One region of the Virgibacillus ainsalahensis genome, then DNA from elsewhere that is predicted to be linked to it. Evidence: riboswitches for the same ligand, from Rfam matches in the RefSeq annotation. Region 1 holds a riboswitch; each other region holds the start of a gene.
What was found. A riboswitch is a leader RNA that binds a small molecule or an ion and turns the genes downstream of it on or off. The one in region 1 is predicted to bind S-adenosylmethionine.

Region 1 (10,743 bases):
TATTTTCATCAGTATGTTTTTCATGAAATACAATTGGAATGAGAAGCTGTTTGTTTCCTGGGCAGGTTTAAAGGGAGCAGTTCCAATTGTTTTGGCGACATATCCCATCGTAGCAGATGTAAAAAACAGTTTAATCATTTTTAATGCCGTCTTTTTCGTTGTATTGATTTCAGCTTTAATCCAGGGCAGCACCTTATCCTGGCTTGCCACGAAGCTTGGATTAGCTGCGGGGGACGAGCTGGAACCGACTACCAGCCTGGAATTAATCAATCTGGGAGCAACCGATTCAGAAATTATGAAAATGACCGTTACAAAGGAAACCCCGGCTGTTGGAAACACCTTAATTGATATCGATCTGCCAAGTGACACGTTGATTATCGGAATTACCCGAAATAAAAAGCTACTTACACCGACCGGTAATTCTGTCATCAAGCATGGAGACACGCTATATGTTCTTAGCGATAAAGAAAGCCGGGAGAAAGCAAAAAGAGTGCTGCTTGGTCACCCTGCCAAAAAAGAACCATAGGAAAAAGGAACGGAGAACAAAACAGAACAGATTAAGTTACTGTTTTGCTTTGTTCTTCATAAATTCCAGCACTTCCCTGTCGATTTTCCCTTCCCTCAGTTCACGCCCTTCAAAGTTTTCGATATGGATAAAGGATGCTAACCCCTTGTATAGTACTGTATCTTCTACATTCGTTGCCTTAATAAATTCCAAGCGGTATAAATGATATGCAATTTCTTCTCTTATGCTTCCTTCAATGTCTAAAATATTTCCAGGCTTGATTGGTCCAAAATGAAGTCGCTGAAGCCGATGGATGCGGATGAGTTCTTTTATCGGGTCTGGATGGTCATCCACACGCAAATCAATGAATCGATCATTCGCCATCAGGTAACCTCCCTTTTCCTTTACAACATTAAGAGCAGCAGCCTGTCTGCCACGGCTATCTCCACCTGCTTTCTGTCCTGCATCAAGTGCCTGAAGTAATCGTTCGGACAACGTACCAGTTGCCTGTTCAAATGTTTCAGCCATCGCTGTTACGGTTTCCTCACTTACCAATATATTTCCCTGAGCAGCATAGTGCTCTCCAGTTTTTCCACCGGCCCATTCCTTGCACCTTCCCCCGGTAAAGGTCGCCGTCTTTCCGTTTGCATCGACAATTCCAACTTGCCTGTCCTCTCGACCTTTATCATTTTGAATGAGGATATCCATTGTTTCCTGTGCAGATTTCCCCTGTTCAAGCAACTCCAGTCCATCTGGTCCATAAGCAGGATTTGCAAGAGACTGTGTTGCAATAGCTCCAACCCCTGCTTTTGCCCATGGAACGACAGCCCCCACCCCAATGAATTTTGATTGTACGGCAATACCAAGTTCCTTTGTCTCCGGATCAAAACCTACAATGGAAAAAGTCATTGCTTACCTCTCCTTTTATGTATGAAAAATCAGCCATCAGTATCGTCATTTTACCATATTACATAGCTGATAGATGCCTCCTTTCATCCACTCCGGACGATTGTAATTATAAGCAGAGGGTGTGCTAATAGAAAAATGAATGGATCAACATTAAAACAGTAGAAATGGAGGAAATAGCAAATGAAACTTTATTTAGACCCTGGCCATGGTGGATCCGACCCGGGTGCTGCAGGTAATGGGATGAAAGAAAAAGAAGTTGTATTAGATATCGCCCAACGTATTCGCAGGATATTAACAGGCGAATACAAAAACATCAGCATAAAAATGAGCCGGACAGGTGACCGAACAAAAACATTAAGACAGCGTACAAATGAGGCAAATTCCTGGGGTGCGGATTATTACCTCTCCATTCACTGCAATGCTTTTAACAGAGCAGCACATGGATATGAGGATTTCATACATGACAGCTTAACCAGCAGTTCCCGGACAGCACATTATCAGGATATAATGCATGCCGAAATTTCAAAAGTAGCCGATTTAGCCAACCGCGGCCAAAAAAAGGCGAATTTCCATGTGTTGCGGGAAACTGTCATGCCGGCACTATTAACAGAAAATGGATTTATTGATAACCGGAATGATGCAGCCTTTATGAAGGATAATGCATGGCGGGAAAAAGTAGCTCAGGGTCATGTAAACGGATTGGCCAGGGCATTTAACCTCCGCCGTAAACAAGGAAACACTGAAACAACTTACAAAGTGATTGCCGGTTCTTTTAAAACAAAAGAAAATGCGAACACCCGCATCACTTTACTACGTAATAAAGGCATTGAATCATTCATGATTGCAGATACAATTTCAGGTTCCCGTTGGTATCGTGTACAAGCAGGTGCCTTCACCTTCCGAAAAAATGCAGAAAACCAATTGAGCAAAGTCAAAAAAGCAGGCATCCAAGACGCGTTCATCGCTTAGTATCAGAATTATCACAGGTAACGGGAGAATTAACCTTTTCAAACATAATATACAAAGGAGAATGAGCAATGGAAGAAAATAAACGCCCTTTTACATTTGAGGAGATTATGGAACAGAATGAGCGGCGCATTCATTTTCATATTAACCGCCTGCATATTCGTGATGATAATCAGGAGTTTTACCGGGAAGGGTTATTTGCATTGTGGAATGCCTATGAATCCTATCAGCCGGATAAAGGACCTATGGCAACGTACTTTAACTATATTATCCGGAACCGGCTGATTGATTTGATCCGAAAAGAAAACAGAACAAATGAAATCAAGGATCAATTCATACAGGAAAATAAAGTGGAATACACCGATGGCAATCATATCAGGGGAACAGAAGGTACAACACCCATTCCCGGCCAAACAGACATACTTTTAGAAGATACAGCGCTATGGCAGCAATTAAAAACCGCCCTTACACAAAATCAGTGGAAATGGGTATATTATCACATCATTGACGGTATACCTTTAAAAGAAATTGCCATTCAGGAAAATACAACAATGGAAGCCGTGAAAAGCTGGGGTAAACAAGTGAGAAAGAAATTAAGGGACGAGAAATTCCGTGAAAGGATAAACTGGGCTCCCCCTGTAAACATGTAGCGTGGTCTTTTTTCAAGGCCACGTTTTTTTGAATGTAAGAAACCAATATAGCGGCTAAGAGCATGCCACCATCTTCTATAATGAACCAGCTAATCTAACCAGAAGACTGTTCTCTAAAAGACCTGGGACTGCGATTACTCGTCCCACCAAAAAGATCTGGGACTGCGATTACTCGTCCCACCAAAAAGATCTGGGACTGCGATTACTCACCACCCCGAAAGAAATTATTTCTTTTAACACAAAAGATATAAAAGACGACGTAACTGCTGGGTTGATTTCCGCAGCGGGTACACCGACCTCATTTCAAGTTATATCGTCTTTTATATCAACTACAACGCAACAGGCAATAACATTTAGCTAATGAGCCAACCAAAAAAATATAATCTTGGTTGATGGTGGAAATGTATAGATCTAAAGCTTCGTGCGAAAATTATAAGGAAAGGAGAGATTTAGGATGAATCATTTCAAGTTATTCGCCGTAAAATTCATTGCCTCCCTAATCCTGTTGTATTTGATATTAGGACTCGGATTTGGCATGGAATTTGTCAATGTTTTTTGGGTCACTCTAACATTAAGCGTCCTTGCCTATTTAGGAGATCTGTTTATTTTACCGAGAATTAGTAATGTATTCGCAACGATTTCTGATTTTGTACTAGCATTTGTCGTCATTTATTTTATGAGCTATGGTGTAACTGCCGGCGGAGATTGGTTTGCGGCTTCATTAATCGCAGCAGCCGGTAATACTGTATGCGAATATTTTTATCACATCTATATCATGGCCAATAGGGAAGGACAACGCAATTGGGATCCTACAAAAAGAATGCTAAATGTGGAAACAGAGGCTGCTGAGGAAACACATCCTTTTGATTCAGATCAACGAAAGAAATAGGGAGGAGTCCGAACGGAAGATACAGGTAAAGTTTTGTGTGGGCGCAGTACCATTGGGGATAAGCGCAAGACTTTTTGGCGCGAGCGCAGAACCCACGCCCGTGAACGCAGAACATTCGCTATTGAGCGCAAGACTCCGGGTGTGAGCGAAGAACCTACGACTGCGAACGCAGGATCTTCCGTTAGAAGCGCAGTACTGGGGCAGGTAAAATTCACCCATACACCTGCTACATCCACCACATCACAAACCATGGTGCAATAATTGAAACAACCACTGCACTTACAACCATGGCGATGGTGCTGACAGACCCTTCCAATGGATCCCGTTCCATTGCGACTGCTGTACCAATCGCGTGACTCGCACCCCCGATACCTACACCAGTGCCGATATGATGCGCTACCCCAGTATATTTAAATGCAACTGAGCTAAGCATCGTTCCACCAATCCCTGCAATCATTACAAAGACAGCTGCCAAAGAATCGACGCCTCCAAGGGAATCAGCAACCCCCATGGCAACAGGAGTTGTTGTATTTTTGGGTATAAGGGAGTAAATAATTGTTTCGTCCACCCCCACCCATTTTGCTAGGATCAAACCGGTGGATACACCGACAAAAGCTCCGACAACCGTTCCAGTAATAACCGGGAGCGCCAGCTTTTTCAAGGTCTTGTGTTGCTGGTAAAGCGGATAGGCCAGAGCCACTACCGCGGGGCCAAGCAAATGATTAATCCATTCTCCGCCAATCATATACGTCTCATAAGGAATATGGAAAATCAGCAAAAAAGTGATAATGATTGTTGTTGCGATAAAAACAGGAGCCATAAATGTATAACGCCATTTCCAATAAACCCGCAGTGCAAACAGATAAGCGAAAAGGGTGCCGATAATAGAAATAAATCCAATAAGCAAATTATTCATGGCTTCTTTCCCTCTTATGCATGAACATCTGGCTCACATGGCCGGCAGAAACCATCACCATCAGTGTACTGGAAAGTCCGATAATCACAAGAAGCAGTCCTTTTCCCGCAAACAAATCAAAATAATTCATTGCTCCGACCGTGGCAGGAATAAAAAACAAGGCCAAATGCTTAATCATAAACTGTGCACCCTTTTCAACCCAAGCCGTCTTGATAGTACCTGTCATCAATAAAATAAACAGAAGAATCAGCCCGATGACACTTCCCGGTATAAAAAGGTTAAAAATTTGCTGAATCCACGTCCCTACAGTATATAAACCATATAAAGCAGCGATATGGATGATTATTTTGAAAACATTTAACACATAAGATCACTCCAATTTTTCTCTTCATTCCATCTAGTATAGCAAAAATACGGGACCACGAGAAGATTTTGAAAGTTTGGAGGATAGAGACAAATTTCCCTATACTAATGTTACCCTAACTTCTTATACTGGTCGGAGCTTATCCCCACTCAAAAATAACCCGAGTGATGTGGCCACCCGGGTTACCATATGCTAATTATTTGTTTTGTCATTTCTTATTATTTCCAAACTTCCTCAGCAATATCAACAACATGGCGGATTTTATTCCATTGTTCTTCTTCCGTTAAGTTATTTCCTTCTTCCGTTGAAGCAAATCCGCATTGCGGGCTGAGAGAAAGCTGCTCATATGGTACATATTCTGCTGCTTCCTGGATTCGCTTTTTGATTGCTTCTTTATTTTCCAGCTCTGGAAACTTGGAAGTGATTAATCCAAGTACCACATGGATATCATCCCTGTTTACATATCGAAGCGGTTCAAAACCGCCAGAACGTTCATCATCAAATTCAAGGAAAAGCCCATCGACAGCAAGCCCCCCAAAAATCGTTTCCGATGCAGCGTCATAAGATCCTGAGCTGAAATAATGGGACCGGTAATTGCCTCGGCAAATATGCATCGTGATCAGCATATCGTCCGGACGATCAGCTATTGATTCATTGATGACTTGTTTACAGATTTCACGCAACTTGGCAGGTTCAAAACCCCTTTCTCTTAATGATGCTTCCCCTTCTTCTGATAAAAAAGAAGCCCAGGACGTATCATCAAGCTGCAGGTAGCGGCAGCCCGCATCGTAAAATGCCTGGATTGCTTTTTTATAGGCATTGATAACATCCGGCACAAGAGCGTTAATGTTTTCATAAAGCTCTGGATCTACTCCTGCACGAACCAATAGCATATTCGGACTTGGAATTGTCTGTTTAGCAACATGATTCTCTCCCACAATACTATGTAGAAATTTATAATCGTCGAGAAATGGATGCTCCTCACTGAAGTCGACCTTGCCGGAAACCCGGATGGAATGTTTCTTTGTTTCAATCCCATCAAACTTCAGCCCTGTATCTGGGTCAAAGCCTTCTACACCTACAAGATTCTCTAAAAAGTCAAAATGCCACCAGGCACGTCGAAACTCTCCATCCGTAATTGACTTAAGTCCTGCTTCCTTTTGCTTTTCCACAAGATTACGAATTTCTTCATCCTCGATTTGACGCAGCTGTTCTGCGGTAATTTCCGCCTTTCCTCTTTGTTCCCTCGCCCGCTTAATCCGTTCCGGTCTCAGGAAGCTTCCAACATGATCCCCTTTAAATGGCGCTTTATGATTTACTTTTGTTGTCATATTACCTCTCCTTTAAAGTTTTTAGAAATTAGAAAGAACCCCTTCCAATAAGAAGAGGCTCTGTTAATAACTGTGTCGTCTTCTTATCTTTCAAGTTTCATCAACTTGCTAGAAGTAGCACCTTGTTTAAAACAGGTTGCTGAGGCGTCAACGGGCTAGTCCCTCATCCTCTCTTGATAAGTTTTCTATTTAATTATCGCAAATTACTATAATTAATATATTAACAGCTTTCGTGAAAAACAGCAAAACATTTCGACAATTTTCTCTAAAACAACTCGCCAGCAAATAAATCCTTCACTTCACTTTTCCGACTCCCAAAGCCAAATGCTCCCAAAGAATATTTTCCACGAACTCTCCTTGTTCTTCCTTACAGTCAACAATTAAAATGGTCTCCGGATGGCAGCCAGAAATGAAACGAGAGTAACGCAAATTAAGCTGCGTCACTCTCGTTATGACTATATTAATCCCATTGATATGGAGTTTGCTGGTAGACATAGTAATTCAGCCAATTTGAAAAAAGCAGATGTGTATGAGAACGCCATGTGTTTCGTGGCTGTTCATTTACATCATCATTAGGAAAATAGTTTTCCGGTAAATCGACGTCCAGTCCTTTATCAAGATCACGTGCATATTCCTCCGCAAGCGTTGTGGCATCATACTCTAGATGACCGGTAACCATAATATGTTTTGCATCCTCAGATAGGATAATAAATGCCTCATCATCTTCGGTGGAAGAAAGCAGGAATAAGCGTGGATCCTGTCTGACTTCTTCTATGGGAACTTCGGTGTATCTAGAATGCGGTGCCCGGAAAACTTCATCAAAACCACGTACAAGATTTATCGTTGGATCCGCTATATGATGCTTATAAACACCGGTTAATTTTTTCGACAGCTCATTTTTACCAATTCCGTAATGATAATATAATGCAGCCTGGGCGCCCCAACAAATGTTCAAAACGGAAGTCACATTCTGTTTCGTCCATTCCATGATTTCCGTCAGTTCCTCCCAATAGTCCACGTTCTCAAATTGCAGGTGCTCAATCGGGGCACCGGTAACAATCATTCCATCGAAACGGCGTTCTTTAACTTCCTCAAAGGTCGTATAAAACGTATCCAGGTGAGAGGTGCTGGTATTTTTGGATTCATGTGTCTCCATTCTCAAGAAAGAAATATTCACCTGTAATGGTGTATTTCCCAATAACCGCAGAAGTTGTAATTCCGTTCGTTCTTTTTCCGGCATCAGATTTAGAATAAGTATATTTAGTGGGCGAATGTCCTGGGATTTTGCCCGGTCCTCGTCCATCACAAAGATTTTCTCCTGTTTTAATCGCTGGGTTGCAGGCAAAGTTTTCGGTACATTTATCGGCAACTGATATCTCTCCCTCTACAATCATATAATAATGTATTCTATTATAGAGTTAATAAAATATTTGCGCAATTGGTATGGACAAATTATTTCGAATGGACATTACCCTGTCTTTCTTCCCACATCCATTTCGCCACCGATAAAAGATCCCCAAAATTCATATCCGCTTCCTTCTTGTTTTCCATTCGCTCACCAACAAGTACTGTCCGCACACCAGCTTCCTTCCCTGCTTGAATGTCCGGTAGGCGGTCACCAACCATATAGCTTTCCGCCAAATCAATAGCATACTTTTGGGCAAGATCCAGTATCATTTGTGGTTTCGGTTTGCGACAGGAACATCCCGCCTTTGGCTTGTGGGGGCAGTATGCGATATCATCGATACTTGCACCAAAAGTCCTCAGATCGTCTTCCATCCTTTTATGTACCGCCTGCAATCCAGTTTCCTGCATAAATCCAAGGCCAATTCCTCCCTGATTCGTTACAACAAACACTTTAAATCCCATATCATTAAAGATTTTCACCGCTTCTCCAACACCTTCCAGCAAATAAAAATCCTTTGGTTTGTTCACAAATTTCACACGGCTGCTGAGCACTTCATTAATTACACCATCACGATCGAGAAACATCCCTTTCTCCATACCATCACCTTTTCTTCACTATTATATAAATGGCACTGTCCAAAAGGGGGAAGACCCTCCTGAGACAGCACCATGTTTCATTTAAAATTTCAATTCCTTAGGATCCTCACCTTTTTTGTTCATCAACCGGACCTGAACCGGCTCAATCTCCAATACGACCAGGTTCGGATCATCAGGTCCATCGAAATAAATCTTCAGTTCTTCATTCCATACCTCTTTTTTCATCGCTTCGGAATCATTCAAGGAAACCTCTCCCTGATATTCCACATATTCATCACCAAAACCTTCACCTTCATATCCTAGCAGAATATGGGTGAATGGATTTGCTTCGATTTCTTCCGTTTTATCTGTATCCTTGCTGGTTGGGGTGTATAGTTTCATATCTTTATGAAAAAAAGTCATATACCTTGAATGAGGTTTATTATTCTTTACCGTTGCCATCGGGCCGACATGACTATTTTCAAGAATATTTTCAACAGCTGATTTAATTTCACTTTGACTCAATACTATTCACTCCTTTTGACTATAAGTAGTTATAGTATTCCTTCCATGAACAGAAATAAACATTAGAACCCTCACTAGAAGCATATAAGAAATGAAGCAAAAAACCCAAACCGCTATTAACAGTTAAGGTTTCTTACAACAGCTATCTTCCACAAGCCTCTCTGGTTTTTAAGGTTGGTTTGCCCCTAGAAAGGGTAGCAAGCAACTAGCTTTCTGCGTTATTTTCTAATTTAAGTTCAATTTTGTTGTATGCCTCCATATGTCCAGTCGTTTCAGCAAGATCCCATAATTTTTTTAACAGTATCTTCCTATCCAGATCAAAAATGAATTCCGTAGAGACGTGGTCCATTGTATTTTCGGCAAACTCCCAAATCGTCTTATGTCTGGAAGCTTTCACCGATTCAGCAAGATCTCCGAGGGATGAAATAATTTCTGTGATAATCGGATAATTTTTTTGGGCATAATGACGGATCATGCCGTAGCCCTGATAAAGATGAAATTCAAACGTATCCATCCCCAGAATTAACCGGACCTGACCATTTTCATCCGCCAGATATGGAGTAAACGTAATATTCCTGTCCATTGTCAGCATTAAATCAGTCAATTGATTGATACTGTTCGTAGCTGTTTTTGGATCATCATTCCCTATTGCCTTTATCGCCAATTCGGATAATTTGCCTAGTCCCAACCGGAGATCCTGAATTTCTGTTTCTTTATTCCCGATAGTGATCATGTTTTTATATTTTTCTTCATCAATACGGTGAGCGCCAGGGCCCCAGTATGAAAATAACTCATTGCCCTCCAGCGTAAAACTCCCGATACGGGTCTCCATCTCCAGCAGAATATTATCCCTTTTAGCCTCTTCCATTAAGTCGTAAAAATTAATCAATTGAACATACCCGGAAATTGGTGAACGGACCGTCCTGTTTTGATCGCGATAATTTTTTAGTAAATCTCCGGGTTCTTCTGTACGAAAATCCTCCAAATCCTGTTTCAAATAGCCGGTTATGATTTCCTGGGAAACCTGTTTCATATCGTCTGTTACATTATGCACCTGCATCCAGGCAGTAGCATGATTGATAAAATAAATAAACGTAACCGCTGTAACAAACGCCACAGCTGTCGTTGCAAAAGGTACCGCAACATAATAATCCACCGGCTGGCTGCTTATAAAAAGAAACATGATTAAAACATAAACAAAACTCCCATTAAAAATCCCCAAAATATGTTGAGTCTGTCTAGATTTCACAAAGTTTTGCAACATCCTCGGTGAAAACTGCCCACTGAACGTTGTAAGAACAACAAGCAAAGAGTTCAGTGTAAACGCACTCAAGGTTAAAATCCCGCCAATGAGCGAGCTAATTAACAATCGTGTCGTTTCAAACCCTGCCTGAAAATTATTATTTGTATATTTCGCCAACCCCATGCCGGCATCAAGCAATACGGTAAATACCACCAAGAAGAATGCGATGGCAACATACATAAGTGGTGTACGCCACAGGGTAAGCTGCAGTTCATGATGCCGCTGGCGTTTTGACATGAGAAAATATTTTCTCATGGATGATGGGAGTAACTTAAAGAACATGATCATTCTCCTTGCTTTCACATGTATATCTCTTATTGTTTTCAGAGATTCTTTCCCTGATCCCCCATATTTAAAACGCTATTTTGTTGGAACAGAACAAAAGCTCAAGTCGCGCCTTGG
Region 2 (10,743 bases), 1.4 Mb from region 1:
AGGTCTTGACATCCTCTGCTATCGGTAGAGATACCGAGTTCCCTTCGGGGACAGAGTGACAGGTGGTGCATGGTTGTCGTCAGCTCGTGTCGTGAGATGTTGGGTTAAGTCCCGCAACGAGCGCAACCCTTGAGATTAGTTGCCAGCATTTAGTTGGGCACTCTAATCTGACTGCCGGTGACAAACCGGAGGAAGGTGGGGATGACGTCAAATCATCATGCCCCTTATGACCTGGGCTACACACGTGCTACAATGGATGGAACAAAGGGCAGCGAAACCGCAAGGTCAAGCAAATCCCATAAAACCATTCTCAGTTCGGATTGCAGGCTGCAACTCGCCTGCATGAAGCCGGAATCGCTAGTAATCGCGGATCAGCATGCCGCGGTGAATACGTTCCCGGGCCTTGTACACACCGCCCGTCACACCACGAGAGTTGGTAACACCCGAAGTCGGTGAGGTAACCTTTTGGAGCCAGCCGCCGAAGGTGGGACCAATGATTGGGGTGAAGTCGTAACAAGGTAGCCGTATCGGAAGGTGCGGCTGGATCACCTCCTTTCTAAGGATATATTACGGAAACATACTCGGTTGTTTGGTTCAGTTTTGAGAGAGTGAATCTCTCCAAGGACCTTCTGTTAAAGACCGTCACGTCCTGTGACGAACACAGAAGTCACCACGTCATGTGGAAGCTTGTACCTTGAAAACTAAATAAGAGTAACAACGACATCAATTTTTTTGAAATAAAGCGAAGGCGAATTTAAATTCGTACGCTTATTCACAGTAACGCTAGTTAAGTGAATAAGGGCGCACGGTGGATGCCTTGGCACTAGGAGCCGATGAAGGACGGGACTAACACCGATATGTCTCGGGGAGTTGTAAGTAAACTACGATCCGAGAATTTCCGAATGGGGAAACCCACTGTTCGTAATGGAACAGGACTTGTGTCTGAATACATAGGGCACAGGAGGCAGACCCGGGGAACTGAAACATCTCAGTACCCGGAGGAAGAGAAAGCAAACGCGATTTCCCAAGTAGCGGCGAGCGAAACGGAATCAGCCCAAACCAGAAAGCTTGCTTTCTGGGGTTGTAGGACACTCCACCAGGAGTTACAAAGAAATTCCTTAGACGAATGATCTGGAACGATCAGCCATAGCGGGTAAGAGCCCTGTAGTCGAAAAGGAATTTCCTCCGGAGTGGATCCTGAGTACGGCGGAACACGAGGAATTCCGTCGGAATCCGGGAGGACCATCTCCCAAGGCTAAATACTCCCTAGTGACCGATAGTGAACCAGTACCGTGAGGGAAAGGTGAAAAGCACCCCGGGAGGGGAGTGAAAGAGAACCTGAAACCGTGCGCTTACAAGTAGTCGAAGCCCGTTAATGGGTGACGGCGTACCTTTTGTAGAATGGACCGGCGAGTTACGATCGTATGCAAGGTTAAGTGGAAGACACGGAGCCGCAGCGAAAGCGAGTCTGAACAGGGCGAATACAGTATGCGGTCGTAGACCCGAAACCGTGTGATCTACCCATGTCCAGGGTGAAGGTCAGGTAACACTGACTGGAGGCCCGAACCCACGTATGTTGAAAAATGCGGGGATGAGGTGTGGGTAGGGGTGAAATGCCAATCGAACACGGAGATAGCTGGTTCTCTCCGAAATAGCTTTAGGGCTAGCCTCAAGGAGATAGAGTACTGGAGGTAGAGCACTGATTGGACGAGGGGCCCTCACCGGGTTACCGAATTCAGTCAAACTCCGAATGCCAGCTACTTTACCTTGGGAGTCAGACTATGGGTGATAAGGTTCATAGTCGAGAGGGAAACAGCCCAGACCGCCAGCTAAGGTCCCAAAGTATACGTTAAGTGGAAAAGGATGTGGAGTTGCCCAGACAACCAGGATGTTGGCTTAGAAGCAGCCATCATTTAAAGAGTGCGTAATAGCTCACTGGTCGAGTGACTCTGCGCCGAAAATGTACCGGGGCTAAACGTATCACCGAAGCTGCGGATTGTTCTTTGAACAATGGTAGGAGAGCGTTCCAGGTGCCGTGAAGTCAGACCGTGAGGACTGGTGGAGCGCCTGGAAGTGAGAATGCCGGTATGAGTAGCGAAAAAAGAGTGAGAATCTCTTTCACCGAATGCCTAAGGTTTCCTGAGGAAGGCTCGTCCTCTCAGGGTTAGTCGGGACCTAAGCCGAGGCCGAAAGGCGTAGGCGATGGACAACAGGCAGATATTCCTGTACCACCTCATGATTGTTTGAACGATGGGGGGACGCAGTAGGATAAGGAATGCGCACCGATGGATGTGTGCGCCCAAGCAGTGAGAAAGTTGGATAGGCAAATCCGTCCAACAATTTCAAGCTGTGATGGGGAGGGAAATTTAGTACCGAAGTTCCTGATTTCACACTGCCAAGAAAAGCCTCTAGTTAGATCATAGGTGCCCGTACCGCAAACCGACACAGGTAGGCGAGGAGAGAATCCTAAGGTGAGCGGGAGAACTCTCGTTAAGGAACTCGGCAAAATGACCCCGTAACTTCGGGAGAAGGGGTGCTCACTTGTGAGTGAGCCGCAGTGAATAGGCCCAAGCGACTGTTTAGCAAAAACACAGGTCTCTGCGAAGCCGAAAGGCGAAGTATAGGGGCTGACACCTGCCCGGTGCTGGAAGGTTAAGGGGAAGCGTTAGCACTTACGTGCGAAGCGTAGAACCGAAGCCCCAGTAAACGGCGGCCGTAACTATAACGGTCCTAAGGTAGCGAAATTCCTTGTCGGGTAAGTTCCGACCCGCACGAAAGGTGCAACGACTTGGGCACTGTCTCAACGAGAGACCCGGTGAAATTATACGATGTGTGAAGATGCACATTACCCGCGACAGGACGGAAAGACCCCGTGGAGCTTTACTGTAGCCTGATATTGAATGTTTGTGCAGCTTGTACAGGATAGGTGGGAGCCTGAGAAGCGTGAGCGCTAGCTTACGTGGAGGCACCCGTGGGATACCACCCTGGCTGTATGAACTTTCTAACCCAGGACCGTGAACCGGTTCGGAGACAGTTTCAGGCGGGCAGTTTGACTGGGGCGGTCGCCTCCCAAAAGGTAACGGAGGCGCCCAAAGGTTCCCTCAGAATGGTTGGAAATCATTCGCAGAGTGCAAAGGCAGAAGGGAGCTTGACTGCGAGACCTACAAGTCGAGCAGGGACGAAAGTCGGGCTTAGTGATCCGGTGGTTCCGCATGGAAGGGCCATCGCTCAACGGATAAAAGCTACCCCGGGGATAACAGGCTTATCTCCCCCAAGAGTTCACATCGACGGGGAGGTTTGGCACCTCGATGTCGGCTCATCGCATCCTGGGGCTGTAGTCGGTCCCAAGGGTTGGGCTGTTCGCCCATTAAAGCGGTACGCGAGCTGGGTTCAGAACGTCGTGAGACAGTTCGGTCCCTATCCGTCGTGGGCGTTGGAAGTTTGAGAGGAGCTGTCCTTAGTACGAGAGGACCGGGATGGACACACCGCTGGTGTACCAGTTGTTCCGCCAGGAGCATGGCTGGGTAGCTACGTGTGGCAAGGATAAGTGCTGAAAGCATCTAAGCATGAAGCCCCCCTCAAGATGAGACTTCCCATCACTTCGAGTGAGTAAGATCCCTCAGAGACGATGAGGTTGATAGGTTCGAGGTGGAAGCATGGTGACATGTGCAGCTGACGAATACTAATCGATCGAGGACTTAACTAACTTCTTTACGATGTACGTTGTTTTAACTCTTATTTAGTTTTCAGGGTATAATAAAAAAATTTCATTTGAAAATGCATATAATATATCTTGTCCTTGTTAGAAGGATTATGTAAGGAGATTCGGTTAAAAACGTTCACGTCCTGTGAACAACACCGAACGACCTACATCCTGTAGGCCTGGTAGCAAGAGCGGAGAGGTCACACCTGTTCCCATGCCGAACACAGAAGTTAAGCTCTCCAGCGCCGATGGTAGTTGGGACATTGTCCCTGCAAGAGTAGGACGCCGCCAGGCACACATAAAAAAGCTAAGATACATCTTCGTATCTTAGCTTTTTTTATAATAGAAATAAGGGCTCTCTCATCAATTTCATTTAAAAACATGAAAAATTTCCCTCTCATAATATGCGCCATTTGAACCAGAATATTGGTTGAAGGGGAGGTTTTTATATGACACAGCAATTACGAAATCTTATGACATCAAATGTATTTACCGTAAATGAGTCACAGTCTATTCAGGAAGCAGCAACGGTTATGAGTCAAAATAACATCGGAGCCATTCCAGTTGTTAATAATAATGGGCAAATAACGGGTATCATAACCGATCGTGATATTACACTTCGATCCACAGCGCAGGGTGAGGCTGCACAAACACCAATATCTCAGGTGATGACAGCTCAGCAGGTTGTACAAGGTACACCTGATATGGACATTCATCAGGCAGCACAATTAATGGCAGACCAACAAATTCGTCGATTACCTGTAGTGGAAAATGGGCAAATTGTCGGTATGGTTGCTTTAGGTGATTTGGCTGTAGATAATCAATTTGATAATGAGGCTGAACAGGCGTTATCTGATATTTCCACACCTTCAGCGCCTCAAAAGTAATTTGTATTTGCACTCCCATTCTTGAAAAGTTTGGCTTATTGCTAAGTCTAAACAGTGTTTTTTAACTGCACTTACGCAGTAACAAGATTACTTTACTATCTGCAAAAGGGGTTTCTTCAGGTCATCTGGGGAAACCCCTTTATTTATTGAAGTAAATGTAATTCAACTTCACTTACACCCGTATAAATTGCTTTGTATGTACCTTTCTCACCACGTTTAGCGAGATAAATGTTCCTGATAATATCATCCCTTTTTTATAATTATATTCTGAGAGGCTAATATCTCCGTTAACCACGTAACGGATGGACCAGGGTTTCTGAGCACATTGGAAGAATTACTTCACCAATTTTCCTTCCATTATGTAATAGATCCATTTTAATATTTGATAACTTCTTATAGAATGGTGACGTGATATTTATAAATCCTTTTTAAAAGGCTATGTGTTTCTTTTTTCATTACAGAAATTTTCTGTAAGCGATTATATTCATAAAAAAAGAACCTGTATCTTAAATTTAGTAGCATATAGGTTTCTTTTCACTTATCTTTTGTTGTTGTTATTGCGATATTGTTCCTGTTGTTGCTTCGGTTATTACCTTGAACCTCATTAATGTCATCCAGAAATTCATTAGCAAATTCAACGTTGTCTGCGTTATTTTAATTATTACGGGTTGTTTTTTTCTTCATAGGTAAGCCCTCCTAATGTTTTTTGTAAAGACAAAAGCCTATATGTTTCTGCCACTATTTTATCCCTTTTGGAAAAAATAACACCATTAATCTATTACCAAAAAAATTTGATGGTTTGGATGCGTTTGGTTTTATCGCATTATTATTTCATATTTTCATGAAACAAGTAATATTCTATTGAATTCTAATTATTTGCTAGTTATTTATAGGCTTTGATACGTATTGGGAATAAAACACAGCTAATCACGTTTAATCAAGCTATATCGTATTTAAATCGTTTTGACGAAATCATTCCTTGCCTTTAACATAATAGAGTAGTTAATTTTAAATGTGATTCGGAGGTGAGAGCATTAATAAAAGTGGAATTAGTGAAATGACTCAAACAATCGAAATAAATACAGGTCTTCATTTTCGTAAGCCGGATAAGAATGATGGGGCAGCTGTTTGGGAACTGATTCAACATACAGGCGTTCTGGACCTTAATTCTTCGTACAGTTATATCATGTGGTGTGATATGTTTTCTGATACATCAGTAGTTGCTGTAGAGGATGAGAAAATAATCGGTTTCATTTCCGGGTTTGTTTATCCGGATAAGCCAAATACTTTATTCATCTGGCAGGTAGCTGTACATGAAGCAGGACGGGGAAAAGGGCTAGGAACAAGGATGTTGTTTCAGCTGTTGAATCGCGAATCTTCTAAGGATGTTACCTATGTGGAAGCAACTGTCTCGCCATCGAATACACCATCACAGAATTTGTTCAAAGGTCTTGCTAAAAAGCTGGACACAAATTATGAAGTAGTGGAGTATTATTCATCTGATGATTTTCCTACTGAGGGCCATGAAGATGAACCATTGTTCAAGATTGGACCAATACTGGAAGATAATAAAATATTAAAGGAATGATATGATGACAACGGCAATAATGAACGATACGAAAATGAAAACATTTGAAGAAATAGAATCAGAAGTGAGAAGCTACAGCAGAGGTTGGCCGACTATTTTTGAAAAGGCCAAAGGATATAAGCTGTGGGATACAGATGGTAAGGAATATATTGATTTCTTTGCAGGGGCAGGAACATTGAATTATGGTCATAATAATGATGCCATGCAGGAAAAAATGATTGAATACATTAAAAATGACGGGATTATTCACAGCCTGGATATGGGAACAATCCCAAGAAAAGAATTTCTTGAACGTTTCAAAGAAGTCATTCTTAAACCGCGTGATCTTGATTATAAGATTATGTTTCCAGGGCCAACTGGCACAAACACCGTTGAAAGTGCATTGAAAATTGCCAGAAAAGTAACAGGCCGTGATTCAATAATCAGCTTTACAAATGCCTTCCATGGTATGACAATCGGTTCACTCTCTGTAACGGGTAATTCATTTAAACGACATGGTGCAGGAGTGCCGTTACACCACAGCGTGTCCATGCCATTCGATAAATATGTGGAAGATCAGGATTCCATTGCATACTTGGAGCGTTTTCTGGAAGATAGTGGAAGTGGCGTTGCATTGCCTGCTGCAATCATTTTGGAAACCGTTCAGGGTGAAGGCGGCATTAATGCAGCAAGAATGGAATGGCTGAAAAAAATAGAAAGCATTTGCAAGCGTTGGGACATACTTCTCATCATTGATGATGTACAAGCGGGGAATGGCCGTACCGGAACTTTCTTTAGTTTTGAGCCTGCAGGAATTAACCCGGATGTTGTCTGTCTTTCAAAATCAATTGGCGGTGTTGGCCTGCCAATGGCAATCACATTAATCAAACCGGAGTATGACCAATGGGGTCCTGGAGAACATAACGGGACATTCCGTGGAAACAACCTGGCATTTATTACAGCGACAGAAGCATTAAATAATTGGGAAACAGATGATTTTGGTAAAGCAATTCGGGAAAAAGCAACTTTACTAAGTGATACGATTAAAGTTCTTATTGAAAAATACCCTGAGCTAAATGCAGAAGCACGTGGAAGAGGATTAATGCAGGGAATTGCTATTGGAAAAGATGGCGTTGCTCAAGAAATTTGTGCAGAAGCATTTAAGCGTGGCTTAATTGTGGAAACTTCCGGTCCAAAAGATGAAGTTGTTAAGTTCCTTCCACCATTAATTATCGATAAAGAAGGACTTGAAAAAGGTTTAGGAATTTTAGATGAGAGTATTAAGCGAGCGCTTGCTTAATTATATAGCACCAAATACAACAACAAACGAAATTTAAACAGGAAAAGGGGAATACGTAATGATCGTAAAATATCTTGATGAAATAGAAGGAACTAAAGATGAAACAGCTGATGGAAACTGGAAGAGCCGCCGTTTCATCCTGAATAAAGATGGTGTTGGTTTCAGCATGAACGATACAGTTATTGCTGCTGGCACAGAAAATTATTTCTGGTATAAAAATCATATTGAAGCAGTATATGTTATTGAAGGAGAAGGACAGATTGAAGAAGTGGAAAATGGTAAAATGCATGATTTAAGACCTGGTACACTTTACCTTCTAAACGATCATGATAAACATAAAGTTCATGCTAAAACACAGCTTCGTATGGTTTGTGTGTTTAATCCGCCACTTGTCGGAACAGAAACTCATAATGAAGAAGGATATTATCCTTTATTGACTGAATAAAATAAATGATGTTAAAGAACCAGCCACTTAGTGGCTGGTTCTTTTTCTATTATATAACTCAAATTATTACACAATTAAAATTAATTTTTCTTTTTTTAAAAATAGTTATTGACTTTTTGATTAGCACACTATACAATAACAATTAATCCTATAATCTTACTTGTAATTAAATTTTTCTTATCTAGAGAGGCGGAGGGGAGGTCCCTATTATCCCTTGGCAACAGGTCTCAAATAAGCACTGTGCTAACCCCTGCAGATGATTATTTTTTCTCGAAGATAGGAAGACAGTTGACACTGAAATCAATTCCCTCTCTTCTTATTGGAAAATAGAGGGGGATATTACCACCTGTATATTTATTTCATCTAATAAAATTGAAAGTGAAAACTTCTCATGGAGGGATGAAGTATGAATAATTCTCCGGTCACCTACAGTAATTTTCCCGGTGATCCATTTAAGGATTGGAATCCGGAAGATGATATGAAAGGAGCCACTGATATTCTGGAATGGGCTTATGACTCGTTTGGGGATTCTGTTGTGTATGCCTGCAGTTTTGGGGCGGAAGGAATGGTACTAATTGATTTAATATCAAGAGTGAAAAAGAATGCGAAAATCGTCTTTCTTGATACAGAAATTCACTTCCAGGAAACTTATGATCTTATCGACGAGGTAAAGGAAAAGTATCCAGATCTGCGTATTGAATTAAAGAAACCGGATTTAACGTTGGAAGAGCAAGCTGACCAATATGGATCTGCACTGTGGAAACGACAGCCGGATCAATGTTGTTTTATACGGAAAATAAAGCCGCTTGAAGATGCATTAAAGGATGCACCTGGCTGGATTTCCGGTCTACGAAGAGAGCAGTCCCCAACACGGAGTAAAACTGATTTTGTAAATAAAGATGAACGGTTCAAGTCCATTAAAGTCTGCCCATTAATCCATTGGACCTGGGACGACGTATGGGACTATATAAAAGACAATAACTTACCATACAATGAGTTACACGATCATAATTATCCAAGTATTGGCTGTATACCATGTACTTCCCCTGTAACGGATGCTGGGGATTCCCGGTCCGGGAGATGGGAAGGGTTAAATAAAACGGAGTGCGGTCTTCATACTACCGGGAAATAATCACGCTCTTTTCTATGCAAAGGAGAAGCATGTACGCCCTTAATCCGACTAAACAACTGGAAATACAAAGTTTTGATCAAATATAATGATATAAATGTCGCCCATTAACACATTGGTTTTTGACGAGTTCCATGTTAGAGCGACAATGTTTAATCTGTATAAATAATCTTAAAAGGAAACGGTTTGGATGATTGTAATTCAAATCAAAATTAAAAAATATAGTGGGGTGAATATCTTTGCAGTTACAAGTAACGAATAGTCCTTTTAACCAGGAACAAACAGAGAACTTAAATCGACTTCTACCAACACTATCAGAGGCACAAAGAATTTGGCTGAGCGGATATCTCTCAGTCCCTCAGACGCAAGAAGCTCCGCTAGCGGCAAGTTCTGTTGACATCCCGAATACTTCAACTTCTCTTCAAAGTGATTCTCAGTTGGCTACCCGGGAAGTAACGATACTTTTTGGATCCGAAACCGGTAATGCACAAGCAGTTGCAGAGGATATGGTTCAGAAACTGGAAGAGAAGAATACAAAGGTAACAATTTCTGCACTGGATGACTTCAAACCTAAAAATTTAAAAAAAGTCCAGGATTTGCTGATAGTGACAGCTACGCATGGAGAAGGAGAACCGCCGGATAATGCGTTGTCGTTTTACGAAACGCTTTATGGCAGGAAAGCTCCAAAACTTGATGATGTCAGATTTTCGGTACTTTCTCTAGGGGATCAGTCCTATGAATTTTTCTGCCAGACCGGCAAAGATTTCGATAAACGTTTCGAGGAATTGGGAGGTGAACGCCTTTATCCGCGAGTAGATTGTGATGTGGATTTTGACGAAGATGCTGCTGAATGGATGAATGGAGTTCTAGAGGCATTGCACGAACAGCAGGAAAGTAATCCTTCAGGTGAATCCTTTCTGACAGGAAATTTAGAGAACGGATCGCTTCTGCAAGATCAGCCAGTCTATTCACGTACAAATCCCTTTAAGGCTGAAGTGTTGGAAAATTTGAATTTGAATGATACTGGTTCGAATAAAGAAACTCGTCATCTTGAACTATCCCTGGAAGGTTCCAACTTTGATTATGAACCTGGAGACAGCCTGGGTATCTTTCCTGAAAATGATCCCCAACTGGTAGATCAACTCATTGAGATAATGAATTGGGACCCCGAAGAGTCTGTGTCGATAAATAAGAAGGGGGATGTGCGCTCCCTTCGCAATGCGCTGCTTTCGAACTTTGAAATTACTAATCTTACAAAACCATTGTTGCAAAAAGCTGCTGATCTCTTTCAAAATGACAGTTTACGTAAACTTCTGGAACCGGGGCAGGAGGAGGAACGGAAGGCTTATATCGAAGGTCGGGATTTACTTGATTTGGTAAAGGATTTTGCGTTAAGTGCAGTGAATCCTGGTGAATTCATCCAGATATTAAGAAAGATTCCTGCACGTCTGTATTCGATAACGAGTAGTCATAAGGCAAATCCGGATGAAGTGCATCTTACCATAGGGACGGTTGCTTATCACGCCCATGGTCGGGACAGAACAGGTGTCTGCTCTGGGCAATGTGCATTACGAGTAGAACCCGGTCGGGAGTTGCCAGTTTATATTCATCGCAACCCTAATTTCAAATTTCCTTCTGATGCCAACACTCCAGTAATAATGGTCGGCCCCGGGACGGGTGTAGCACCTTTTAGATCATTTCTCGAAGAACGT
Region 3 (10,743 bases), 810 kb from region 1:
TAGAGCCCATCCAACGAAGGGTATCCGAATTTCAAGGAGGAGTCTTTTCAATGAGTGGCGAATCGAACATGAACAGACGGAAGTTTTTAAAGATGAGTGGAATGAGTACAGCGGCTGTCGCACTGAGTACATCAGGAATTCTTTCCCTGACCGGAAACAAGGCATTGGCAGCACCAGGCAGGTCAAAGGGATCATTTGGCGGGTATGGACCGTTGGCAAAGGATCCGGGTGGTGTACTGAACTTGCCAAGAGGTTTCCAGTATCGGATTCTATCTGAAGAGGGTGGAACACTTTCAGATGGACGACCGATCCCAGCAATGCATGATGGAATGGCTGCCTTCCCAGGGAAGAATAATTCTACAATTCTCGTACGTAATCATGAATTATCGACGGAACACGATTATCCGGTAATTGGGAAAAACCCGTACCATAAGGATAATATTGGTGGAACGACTGGACTAATTGTGGGACCTGACCGCAAATTACAGCGTGAATTTGTTACATCTGCTGGTACATACCGGAACTGCGCTGGCGGAGGAACACCTTGGGGTACATGGATCACCTGTGAGGAAACACTTGTGGAAGGACATGGCTATGTGTTTGAAGTAGATCCGCTTGATCCGGAAAATAATCTTTCCAAAACTCCAATCCGTGAAATGGGGCTCTTCTCACATGAGGCAGTTGACGTGGACCCTGCAACAGGAATTGTATATATGACGGAAGATGCTTCACCAAGTTATCTTTACCGTTTTCTCCCGGTAGACCGCAGCCAGACGATTGGTTCCTTGCAAAAAGGTGGAACACTGCAGGCTGCTGCAATTGAAGAACTGCCGCAAAATGAAATGAGTAATTATCATACTGGTAGAAAATATGGAGTTATCTGGAAAGATGTCGACCCGGAAAAACCGAGCATGGAAGCCAGCCAGAAGGGTTGCATTCAATTTAGCAGATTGGAAGGCTGTCATTTTGTTGAAGGTGTCTTCTGGTTTTCTGATACGGATGCAGGAAGTAAAGATTTGGGGCGTATTTACCGTTACATCCCTTCTACAAATACGTTGGAACTTTTCTATGAATCAACTTCCGCCAATGATCTGGAAGCTCCAGATAACATTACCGTTACGCCTTGGGGCGATTTATGGATTGTGGAGGATGGAGGGGGATCTGACCGCATTATCGGATTAACTCCAGAGGGAGATACCTATGTTTTTGCGGAAAATGTGCTGAATGATTCGGAACTGGCAGGACCAACCTTTTCTCCGGATGGACAAACATTATTCGTAAATATCCAAACACCCGGGATTACCTTTGCGATATGGGGGCCGTTTGCACGCAGGAACCGCGGCCGTGGCCGGATGATGGGGCATGCAGCACCACCGAAAAACTACGCACCGAAAGTGGAGGACAACCTTTCTGCTTTTGCAGAGGTACAGGGAATGTCGGATTTGGAAGCAGCGGCATTCCAGCGTAACGGCATACCAATCGTGTAATCGACATGCATGCAGTGATTTTTTTCGAAAAATAGCTTTTGCCAAGTCTTTTCGATGGGACGAGTAATAGCAGTCCCATGCCTCCGTGGTAAAAGCTAAAACCCGCGCTTATGCAGTAAGAAAATAATGTTTTTTTAAAAAAATAAATAAGACAGGAGTGCTTGTACAATGGGTATAAAGAAAAAACTGGGCATGGGCTTGGCGACCGCGGCCTTGGGAATGTCTTTAATTAGTGGTGGTACTTATGCTTATTTCAGCGATACGGCTGAGACGGATAACACATTTGCGGCAGGTACGCTCGATCTTGCTGTGGACCCGGAAGTCATTATTAATATGGAAAATTTAAGACCGGGCGATTATGAGTTTCGGACATTTTATTTAGAAAATAATGGCTCCCTTGACATTTCGGAGGTTCTTATCAATACAAGTTATGAAGTCATCGATGCAGAAGGTGACAATACCGATGATTTAGGCAGACATATTCAAGTCAATTTCCTTGAAAATGCCGATAAAACAGAAGGCGACAGATATAATGATATCATTTATTCGACATCCTTGTATGATTTGCAAAATATGGATCCAGATGCAGTAGCTAAAAATGTGCTTGGATTTGAAAATGAACCAGCCGGCCTGGCGACAGAGAGTACGGATACCATGTATGTCCAATTTGAGTTTGTCGATAATGAGGAAAACCAAAACCAATTCCAGGGGGACAAGCTAAAGCTTAACTGGTCCTTCGAAGGCAGATAATTGAGCAACTTAGCATAAACTTTTTCCTATAATGAAATGGCATCATGGCTATGATCTTCAAGGAGGACTGAAATGAGTATAAGAAAGAAACTAATCATGAGCGTCGCCCTGGCTGCATTTGGGATAAGCCTGATTACCGGTGGGACAAGCGCCTATTTTGCAGATACCGCCTCTACTGATAATTCAATTACCACAGGTTCTCTGGATCTTGGATTGAATAAAGAAACGATTTTTCAAATGGAAGGACTTATTCCGGGAGATACACAGGAATCGGAGTTCACACTTACCAATGACGGAAATGTGGACATGAAAGAAATTACCCTGAATACTACCTATGAAGTGGTTGATCAGGGCGGGCCAAATAATGATGACGACTTGGGCAATCACATATTGGTGGAGCTATTTTCTCATCAGGACGGAAATCAGACACTCGTATTTGAAAAAACACTGGCCGAATTAAGTGGGAATTCGGAGCAAATCGGGGAAGAAATTCCGTCCGGAGACATGGAAAAACACTTCACGGCCCACTTGACATTTATCGATAATGGAGAAAACCAAAATCATTTTCAGACAGATGAGTTACAACTCAATTGGGAATTTGAAGCAGTCCAACAGAGCGGAAATACAGATGCCGAATAGATCATGATGGATTACGGGGGCTCTCTCCCCGTGATCCATCTATTTTCACATAGAATGATGGCAAATTAGGGGTGGAAAGTCATATGAGACACTGGCGTATACATTCAAATCAATCATTTTTCATTGTTTTAAAAGGGATACTAATCGTGTATCTCCTCCTATTTTCAGCTGGGTATGTAACAACCGATACCGATGCCTCCTTTAGTGAACAAATTCAAACGAATCCCAAGGTGACAATTGGTGTATGGGATAATGAAATAGTGAACGAACAAAGTGACAAAGAAACACAGAGCGGCAATGTGGAAAAGACTTGCCCGCAAGCATCCAGTGAGGAAAATACAGAAGAGGACAGCAGTCAAGCTGAAAGCAATAAGCCATCACAGGAAGGTGAAGCATGTTGAGAAAAAATTTAGCGAAGTGGGCAAACCGGGCACTTTCAAGCATGCTGTTCATTTTATTTATTAGTGTAGCCGCATTAGTTATCTCCACCAATATTTCCGGTGGACAGCCGGAAGTATTCGGATATCAATTGAAATCTGTCCTATCGGGGTCCATGGAACCAGGTATTCAAACAGGTTCCGTCATCGCTGTGAAATCTGTTGCCGACGGTGAGAAATCAAACTTTCAGGCGAATGATGTCATTACATTTGTTGGAGAAGAGAATAATTTAATCACCCACCGAATTACCGAGGTAGCTTCCACAAATGATGGTGTTGTTTATACGACCAAGGGTGACAATAATAATGCAGTCGATTCATCCCCCGTTGTAGCAGAAAATGTTGTCGGGCTCTATACTGGATTCACCGTCCCCTATCTGGGTTATGTCATTAATTTTGCCCAGTCTGCCAATGGGAGTATTTTATTTATGATTATTCCTGGTGTGCTGCTGCTTGGCTATGCTGCATTTACGATCTGGCGGACGTTAAGGCATTTGGATGAGGGAAAGCGTGCAGGGAGTGTGGAATGATTTGGTTTGGTGGGACGGAGGGACAGGTACCTCGTCCCAGTAGAGAAACGATAAGTTAAGATGTTCCTGAGAGATTAAAAGCGGAAGAGTAGAAGGATTCGGTTAACCAATCAGCTAAATGGCAGCCAATCCCTTTACCGGAAAAAATGGAAGAAAAGAGAATCTATTCTATCAAGAAATGAATTTGACCAATCAAAAACCTCAGATTCAATTTAATCTGCAACCCGCCGGGACAATGAACCTGTCCCTCTGTCCCCCCTTTTTTCCAAAACAGATGCAATTTAGGAGCAGGAATACCGCCCCTTTATTCGCATCGGATTACAAATTAGATGCTTCGGATAGGATTTGCTGTTGTTCTAGTTTCGGGCGGAAAAAGCGGATGGCTGCAATGAAAAAGCACAGGATTGCCGCAAACATAAATAGACCGAATAAACCATTTTGATAAAGTGGAGCAAAATAAAGCACATTTAATAACGTGAACAAAATACCACCGGTTACGCTAATATAAGCTAAACGGTTTGCTTTTTGAAAAATCCAATCGGCTTTTTTGTCCATGAGTGTCACCAGTGTGATACTCAGGATATTGATGGAACTGCCAACCCAGACAGGGTGAATGTTCAAATAGAATTCATTTGGATGCCAGTCACCGAGGTAATACCATAGCAGACCACTCGCAAATCCCATAAATAATGCGGTGACAACTGCGCGTTTCGTAACAACAGGCCAAAAGAGTGCTGCTACGACCGGCGCGAATGTTGCGCTGTTTCGAATGGTCCAGGCAAGTACATTCCACCAGGCGGATTGCTCTGTACGCATTAATCCAAACACAATCATTAATACCGTTAAAAGCAGCAATGAAATTTTCGTATATTTAATCAGCTGATTTTCTGTTGCAGCCGGTTTCAACGAACTTCCCACATCTCTTCCAAGACTTGTTGCCCCGGAAAATTGGCATGGGCCTCCCCACCCGAGCGCACATGCCCATACACCAAGGAAAAACAGACCTACAAGCGGTGCGGGCAGTACTTCCATTAGATATTGAGGAATCGCAATAAGTCCCGTTTGGGCATCAGGCACAACGATGCTTGCGGCAATTCCAAATAAAACACCGCCGACAATGAATGGGACTGCCATAAACCCTGCCATGATCAATCCTTTTTGTCCTTCTTCCGGCGAGCGTGAAGAAAGTGCCATCTGGAAAGCAGCCTGGGCAAGGATAACATTCACCAGAAATGTCCCGAACCATACGACAATCACTTGCAGTCCAACACTGCCAAAGTCAAACATTTCCGGTCTGTCGATGGCAAGTGTACGCAGGCCGTCGATGCCCGGATTGAGGAAAAAGGCGATCGCCCCAATGATAATCATGATTCCAAACAAAACCATATTCATTGTTTGCGTAAAAGCGATGGACCACATGCCGCCAGCCTGCAGATAAACGAAAAGCAGGATGGCGGTAAAAGCCACGGAAAGCGGCAGGGAAATCCCGGTGAACACATGAATGGCCGAAGCGAATGCAATTGCAGTTGCTACAGACCACATCGGAAACGCAAAGGCGGTAATGGCACCAGAAACACCCTTAGCCGTACGTCCATATTTATCACCAATCATACCGGAAACAGTGACAAGCATTTTTTTCCGAAATGAACGGATAATTAAAAAAGCAATGATGAAAATTTGCACCATTTCTGCCACCCCATACCAAACTGCTGAGATGCCGCTCAGATAGGAAAGCTCAAGAATAGAAATATAGGTAGAACCAGAAAATAATCCAGTTATACAAAAGGCAACAATCCATTTATTAAAATTTCGATTGCCAACAAAATAGCTGTCTTTTTTCGTCAAGCGACGTTTGGCAAATTGACCAGCAATAATCAGTGCAAACGTATAGCCAATTGCAAGAATGATAATCCAAACACCATATTCTGTCATGTTGTCCCCACTCCTTTTATGTTGAATAATAAGATAATAATACTAGGATTTAAGCTTGAAATCTTCCAAGGTTAAACAAGTAATAGAGAAAAGCCCACTTCCAAATAATAAGAAGAGGGCTTAAATAATTCAGATTCCTCTTCTTATCTTTCAGACATTTGTCTGATGGAATTGGCACAGTACTTGTAAATAGCCTGTTGCCGAGGTATCAAAGGGCCATTCCCTCCACCTCTCTTGATAAGAAGTCCGCTTATGTAATTGTATATAATTTACAATGTTTCGACAAATAAGTCAAGGGGGACGGAGGGACAGGTACCTCGTCCCAGTACAGAAACAATAAGCTAAGATGTTCCCGACGGATTAAAAGCGTAAGAACGGCAGGTAATAGAATAACCAAACAGCTAAATGGCAGACAATCCCTTTACCGGATTTTAGAAAACTTGGCCTGTTCGACTAGCTTTTATGATGGGAAAGCCGTAGCCTGAGCTTATGTAGTAAGATAGTTTTATGCTTTCTTAACTGCTAAAAAGAATCTATTCTATCAAGAAATGAGTTTGATCAGTCAAAAACCCTCAATTCAAACTGCACCCTGTTGGGACAATGAACCTGTCCCTGCGTCCCCCTAAACTTCATCTAATGCTGGCAATGCTGTTAGTGAGCCAACTTTTGTGCAGACTTGTGCTCCGACGATATTTGCGAAATACACAACCTCCTGTAGAAAATCGAAATCGGCATGGACATCAGCACTGTTTTCTTTTAATCTTTTGGAAAATTGATAAAGCACTGCACCGATAAAGGCATCGCCCGCACCAGTCGAATCAATGGATTTCACCGGTTTACTTGGGACAAGCTTCTCCTTCTTACCATTAGATATCACAGAGCCTTCTTTTCCCAGCGTAACGGCAACGATATCCGCTCCGAGCTGGTGAAGTGTGTCAACGCCCTTATGTATATCCTGCTCCTGTGTGATAATTTCTAATTCCTCTGCACTTACTTTCACAAAATCAGCATAGAAAAGTGCCTGCTTTGAACGTTCAATAAATCCCCGTTCATTCCCTTTCCACAAATCTCCCCGGTAATTTGGGTCAAAGGAAACAAATTTTTTCTTGTCCTTTGCCTGACGCATTAATTCAAAATACGTTTCCTTCAATGCACCATCCAGGAGTGCTGTTGCTGAGCCAAAATGAAGCACAGAGGAATCCAGAAGTCTATCAACCGGTAGTTCATCCAACTGTAGGTTTTTATCAGCGCCTCGATTAAATTGGAAATCGCGTTCGCCATCTGCTTCCAGGGATACAAAGGCCATTGTTGTCGACAGGTTTTCATCTTTTAACACGAAGGATGTCTCTACATTATATTGGTTGAGAGTTTCGATCAAAAATGTCCCAAACGCATCATTTCCGACTTTTCCCACCATGGAAGATTTCTCCCCCAATTTAGCTATTGCTGCGGCTACATTTGCAGGCGCTCCCCCTGCCATTCTCTTAAAATTTTCTCCATCCTTTAACGCAACACCTACATCGGTACAGAACATATCGATTAATAATTCCCCAACACAGCATACATTTGCTTCACTCATTATTTCGTCCTCCATAATATTTATTTTTTCAATCTGACTTCTAGAATAGTATGACACACAACTGTCTTCAAATATTTCAATCATTTTTAGTGTTTTGGTCGTTGACAGTTATATTGAAATCGTTTAAACTATCACGTAATCGATTACGTAAACGATTAACTTTTTTTACTATTATATCCTAAATCACAAAAAAATTAAACAAAAATGGAGGGAAAAACATGCAAACTTTCACCAACAGTAAGTATTGGTTTTCTTCAGGCTATTTATTCCTATTCTTTATCACCTGGTCAATTTGGTGGTCCTTTTATGCGATTTGGCTAAATAACACACTAGGGTTAAGCGGTGCTCAAGTTGGAACCGTTTACTCTTTCAATTCATTTAGTGCATTGCTATTCATGTTATTTTATGGGGTTATACAGGATAAATTAGGAACGAAAAAGCATTTAATATGGTTTCAAAGTATTGTCCTGATTTTCATTGGTCCTTTTCTGATTTATGTATATGAGCCCTTGCTAGTTTCTAACTTTTATCTTGGTGCAATATTAGGTTCTATTTATTTAGGTGCAGGTTTTGTTGCAGGTGCTGGATTTCTTGAATCCTATACCGAAAAAATCAGCCGTAAATATAATTTTGAATTTGGAAAATCGAGAATGTGGGGTTCTCTGGGTTATGCTGTTGCTGCATTTGGCGCCGGGACACTACTAAGCATCAATCCACATATTAACTTTTGGTTGGCTTCTGCTGCGGGTGTTCTCTTTTTTATTTTGAATTTTTTCTTCAAAGTAGATATATCAGATCAGGAAGAAAAAGATACAAGTAATATTTCAAAGAAAGATATAGCCTTCATCTTTAAAAGTAAAGTGTTCTGGTTTCTATTAATCTATTTATTTGGCACTGTTTGTATCTATACTGTATATGACCAACAATTATTTCCTGTATACTTTGTTGACCAATTTGCTGATGAAGCAACAGGAAATCAGATATATGGATATTTGAACTCCTTCCAGGTGTTTGTAGAAGCCCTTTTCTTATTCCTCGCACCGTTTATTGTTAATAAAATCGGTGTGAAGCAATCATTAGTGCTAGCAGGTAGTGTGATGGCTTTTCGTATTGTTGGCTCTGCTGCTGTATCCAGTGCAATTGGAATATCTTTTATGAAGTTACTACATGCTGTGGAGCTTCCAATCCTGTTAATTGGGGTATTTAAATATATTTCAATGAATTTCGATGCTAGAATGTCTGCAACTGTTTATTTGGTTGGATTTAAGGTATCAAGTGAAATTGGAGTTATCTTCTTCTCATCAATAGTTGGGTATTTATATGACTTGACCACCTATGAAACCACATTCTATATTCTCGGCACTATTGTCGTTCTATTTGTGATTACATCAATATTCACACTCAACAAAGATAAAAAAGCTATTCCAGAAAATAAAACTGATTTATACCAAAATATTAATTAAGGGAGAGTTATTATAATGAGTTTTCATGACAATCAAATAGAAAAAGCTAATACATTTATAGAAAAAAAATTAAAACAAAATGAAGCAAGAATTTATCAGCCTGTCTATCATTTTACGGCTCCAGTTGGGTGGCTGAATGATCCAAACGGTTTAATTCAGCATAAAGGTATCTATCACTTATTTTATCAATTCCATCCTTACTCAGAAGATTGGGGGCCCATGCACTGGGGTCATGCAACTAGCACTGATTTGGTCCATTGGCAACACCAACCTGTTGCACTTGCTCCTTCCGAGGACTATGACCTAGGCAAATCTGAAGAAGGGTATGGTTGTTTCTCCGGCAGTGCAGTGGTAAAAGATGATAAACTATTCCTGCTATTCACCGGACATATAGATAGTAAAAATCCAAAGGAAGTACAGTGTCTTGCAACAACAGAAGATGGAATTCATTTTGAGAAACATCCAGCAAATCCTATAATAGCTAAACCTCCACATTCATTGAGCACCGATTTTCGCGATCCTAAGGTTTGGCTATATGGAGACAATTGGTATATGGTAGTTGGATCAAGTAAATCTAATTATGGAGGGGCTGCTTTATATAAATCGGATGATTTAATAACTTGGGAATATTGCGGACTTGTTGCTGAAAGTGATGGTACTTTAGGCGATATGTGGGAATGTCCTGATCTATTCCCTATACAGGACAAACACGCTTTAATTGTGTCCCCAATGAATATGGAAAATGGTAAAAATATCATTCAGGTTGGTGACATGGATTACGAAAAACAACGTTTTACGAAAGATTATTTTGTGGAAGTCGATGAAGGATTTGATTTCTACGCAGCTCAAACATTTCTAGATGAAAAAGGACGACGCATCTTAATTGCTTGGATGGATCAATGGGAGACAGAATTTCCAACAAAAGAAGAAGGTTGGGCAGGAGCTATGACTGTACCAAGGGAAATCAAATTAAATAAAGAAGGAGAAATACGTTTTCACCCAGTAGAAGAATTAAACGTTTTACGTAAAACAGTGGAAAAGCATAGCGGATTGGAATTCTCAAGGCTATTTTCACCTGAAACGAGAGGACAAGCGCTCGAAATTAAATCAACTTTCGACCTTTCCAAAACAAACAGTGAAACATTTGGAATCAATGTTCTAAAATCCGAGGATGGAGAAGAATTTACGGAAATTAAATACAGTTCCAGCACAGGCAAAATTACAGTTGATTTAAATAAAGCGGGACAAGTTTCAGGTATTGCGTTGGCAGAAATAGAAAAAAGTGAAGAACTACTGCTTCACATATACATCGACCGCTGTTCAGTAGAACTATTCATTAATAATGGAGAAAAAGTTATTACGAACCGGGTTTATCCAAACAACAGCAGTGATAAAATTGAATTTTTTGGAGGAGAAAATGTACATGTGAAAGAACTGAATATATGGGGGCTTGAAAAATAATTATTTAGGCAAAAGCAGACAGTCTGTTATTTAAAACTGTCTGCTTTCCTTATGTAGATTCTCGTTCGGTTAGCACAGGCTGCAAAACGGTTTGTTTCACCTTTTTATCCGGTGACTGAATACGATCAAGAATCATATTGGCCGCTTCGATTCCCATCTCATATGCAGGTTGATCAACTACCGTTAGTGGGGGCGAAACAATTTTTGTCCATTCAAAATTATCGAATGCAATGACAGCAATTTCTTCTGGGACTGAGATATTATTTTCTCTAAGATAATATATGATCCCTGTTGCCACTTCATTATTCGCTACAAATACAGCGTCCAAATCATATAAGACCATTTGATTAGCCAACTTATACCCACTTTCATATGTAGGTTCTCCAATAAATATGATTTCTTCTACGTTTGGTTCATTTTGCTGTGCATCACGATATGCAGCTAATCTTTGTTTTGCTGTACTGA

Region 2: linked by a shared signal. The riboswitch ahead of ACZ427_RS05990 (phosphoadenylyl-sulfate reductase) and the one ahead of ACZ427_RS18490 (5-methyltetrahydropteroyltriglutamate--homocysteine S-methyltransferase) in region 1 are both predicted to bind S-adenosylmethionine.
Region 3: linked by a shared signal. The riboswitch ahead of ACZ427_RS03105 (sodium:solute symporter family protein) and the one ahead of ACZ427_RS18490 (5-methyltetrahydropteroyltriglutamate--homocysteine S-methyltransferase) in region 1 are both predicted to bind S-adenosylmethionine.

What each region holds. Positions count from the first base shown of each region.
Region 1 covers NZ_AP043943.1:3,719,435-3,730,177, reverse strand. The annotation lists gene ACZ427_RS18525 (potassium/proton antiporter) at 1-526, shown strand, start outside; gene ACZ427_RS18520 (DUF1028 domain-containing protein) at 563-1,414, opposite strand; gene ACZ427_RS18515 (N-acetylmuramoyl-L-alanine amidase) at 1,595-2,383, shown strand; gene ACZ427_RS18510 (sigma-70 family RNA polymerase sigma factor) at 2,452-3,030, shown strand; gene ACZ427_RS18505 (DUF2512 family protein) at 3,485-3,919, shown strand; gene ACZ427_RS18500 (LrgB family protein) at 4,146-4,835, opposite strand; gene ACZ427_RS18495 (CidA/LrgA family protein) at 4,828-5,199, opposite strand; gene ACZ427_RS18490 (5-methyltetrahydropteroyltriglutamate--homocysteine S-methyltransferase) at 5,418-6,530, opposite strand; SAM riboswitch class I at 6,611-6,713, opposite strand; gene metA (homoserine O-acetyltransferase MetA) at 6,991-7,899, opposite strand; gene ACZ427_RS18480 (D-glycero-alpha-D-manno-heptose-1,7-bisphosphate 7-phosphatase) at 7,983-8,534, opposite strand; gene ACZ427_RS18475 (pyridoxamine 5'-phosphate oxidase family protein) at 8,616-9,038, opposite strand; gene ACZ427_RS18470 (DUF2254 domain-containing protein) at 9,244-10,623, opposite strand.
Region 2 covers NZ_AP043943.1:1,267,777-1,278,519, forward strand. The annotation lists rRNA gene ACZ427_RS05955 (16S ribosomal RNA) at 1-556, shown strand, start outside; rRNA gene ACZ427_RS05960 (23S ribosomal RNA) at 786-3,706, shown strand; rRNA gene rrf (5S ribosomal RNA) at 3,882-3,997, shown strand; gene ACZ427_RS05970 (CBS domain-containing protein) at 4,153-4,590, shown strand; gene ectA (diaminobutyrate acetyltransferase) at 5,648-6,178, shown strand; gene ectB (diaminobutyrate--2-oxoglutarate transaminase) at 6,183-7,457, shown strand; gene ACZ427_RS05985 (ectoine synthase) at 7,516-7,902, shown strand; SAM riboswitch class I at 8,077-8,185, shown strand; gene ACZ427_RS05990 (phosphoadenylyl-sulfate reductase) at 8,309-9,034, shown strand; gene ACZ427_RS05995 (assimilatory sulfite reductase (NADPH) flavoprotein subunit) at 9,271-10,743, shown strand, end outside.
Region 3 covers NZ_AP043943.1:665,610-676,352, reverse strand. The annotation lists gene ACZ427_RS03130 (alkaline phosphatase PhoX) at 51-1,487, shown strand; gene ACZ427_RS03125 (TasA family protein) at 1,656-2,237, shown strand; gene ACZ427_RS03120 (TasA family protein) at 2,310-2,876, shown strand; gene ACZ427_RS03115 (hypothetical protein) at 2,960-3,277, shown strand; gene sipW (signal peptidase I SipW) at 3,271-3,843, shown strand; gene ACZ427_RS03105 (sodium:solute symporter family protein) at 4,162-5,775, opposite strand; SAM riboswitch class I at 5,916-6,019, opposite strand; gene ACZ427_RS03100 (carbohydrate kinase family protein) at 6,398-7,354, opposite strand; gene ACZ427_RS03095 (MFS transporter) at 7,573-8,817, shown strand; gene ACZ427_RS03090 (glycoside hydrolase family 32 protein) at 8,833-10,278, shown strand; gene ACZ427_RS03085 (LacI family DNA-binding transcriptional regulator) at 10,328-10,743, opposite strand, start outside.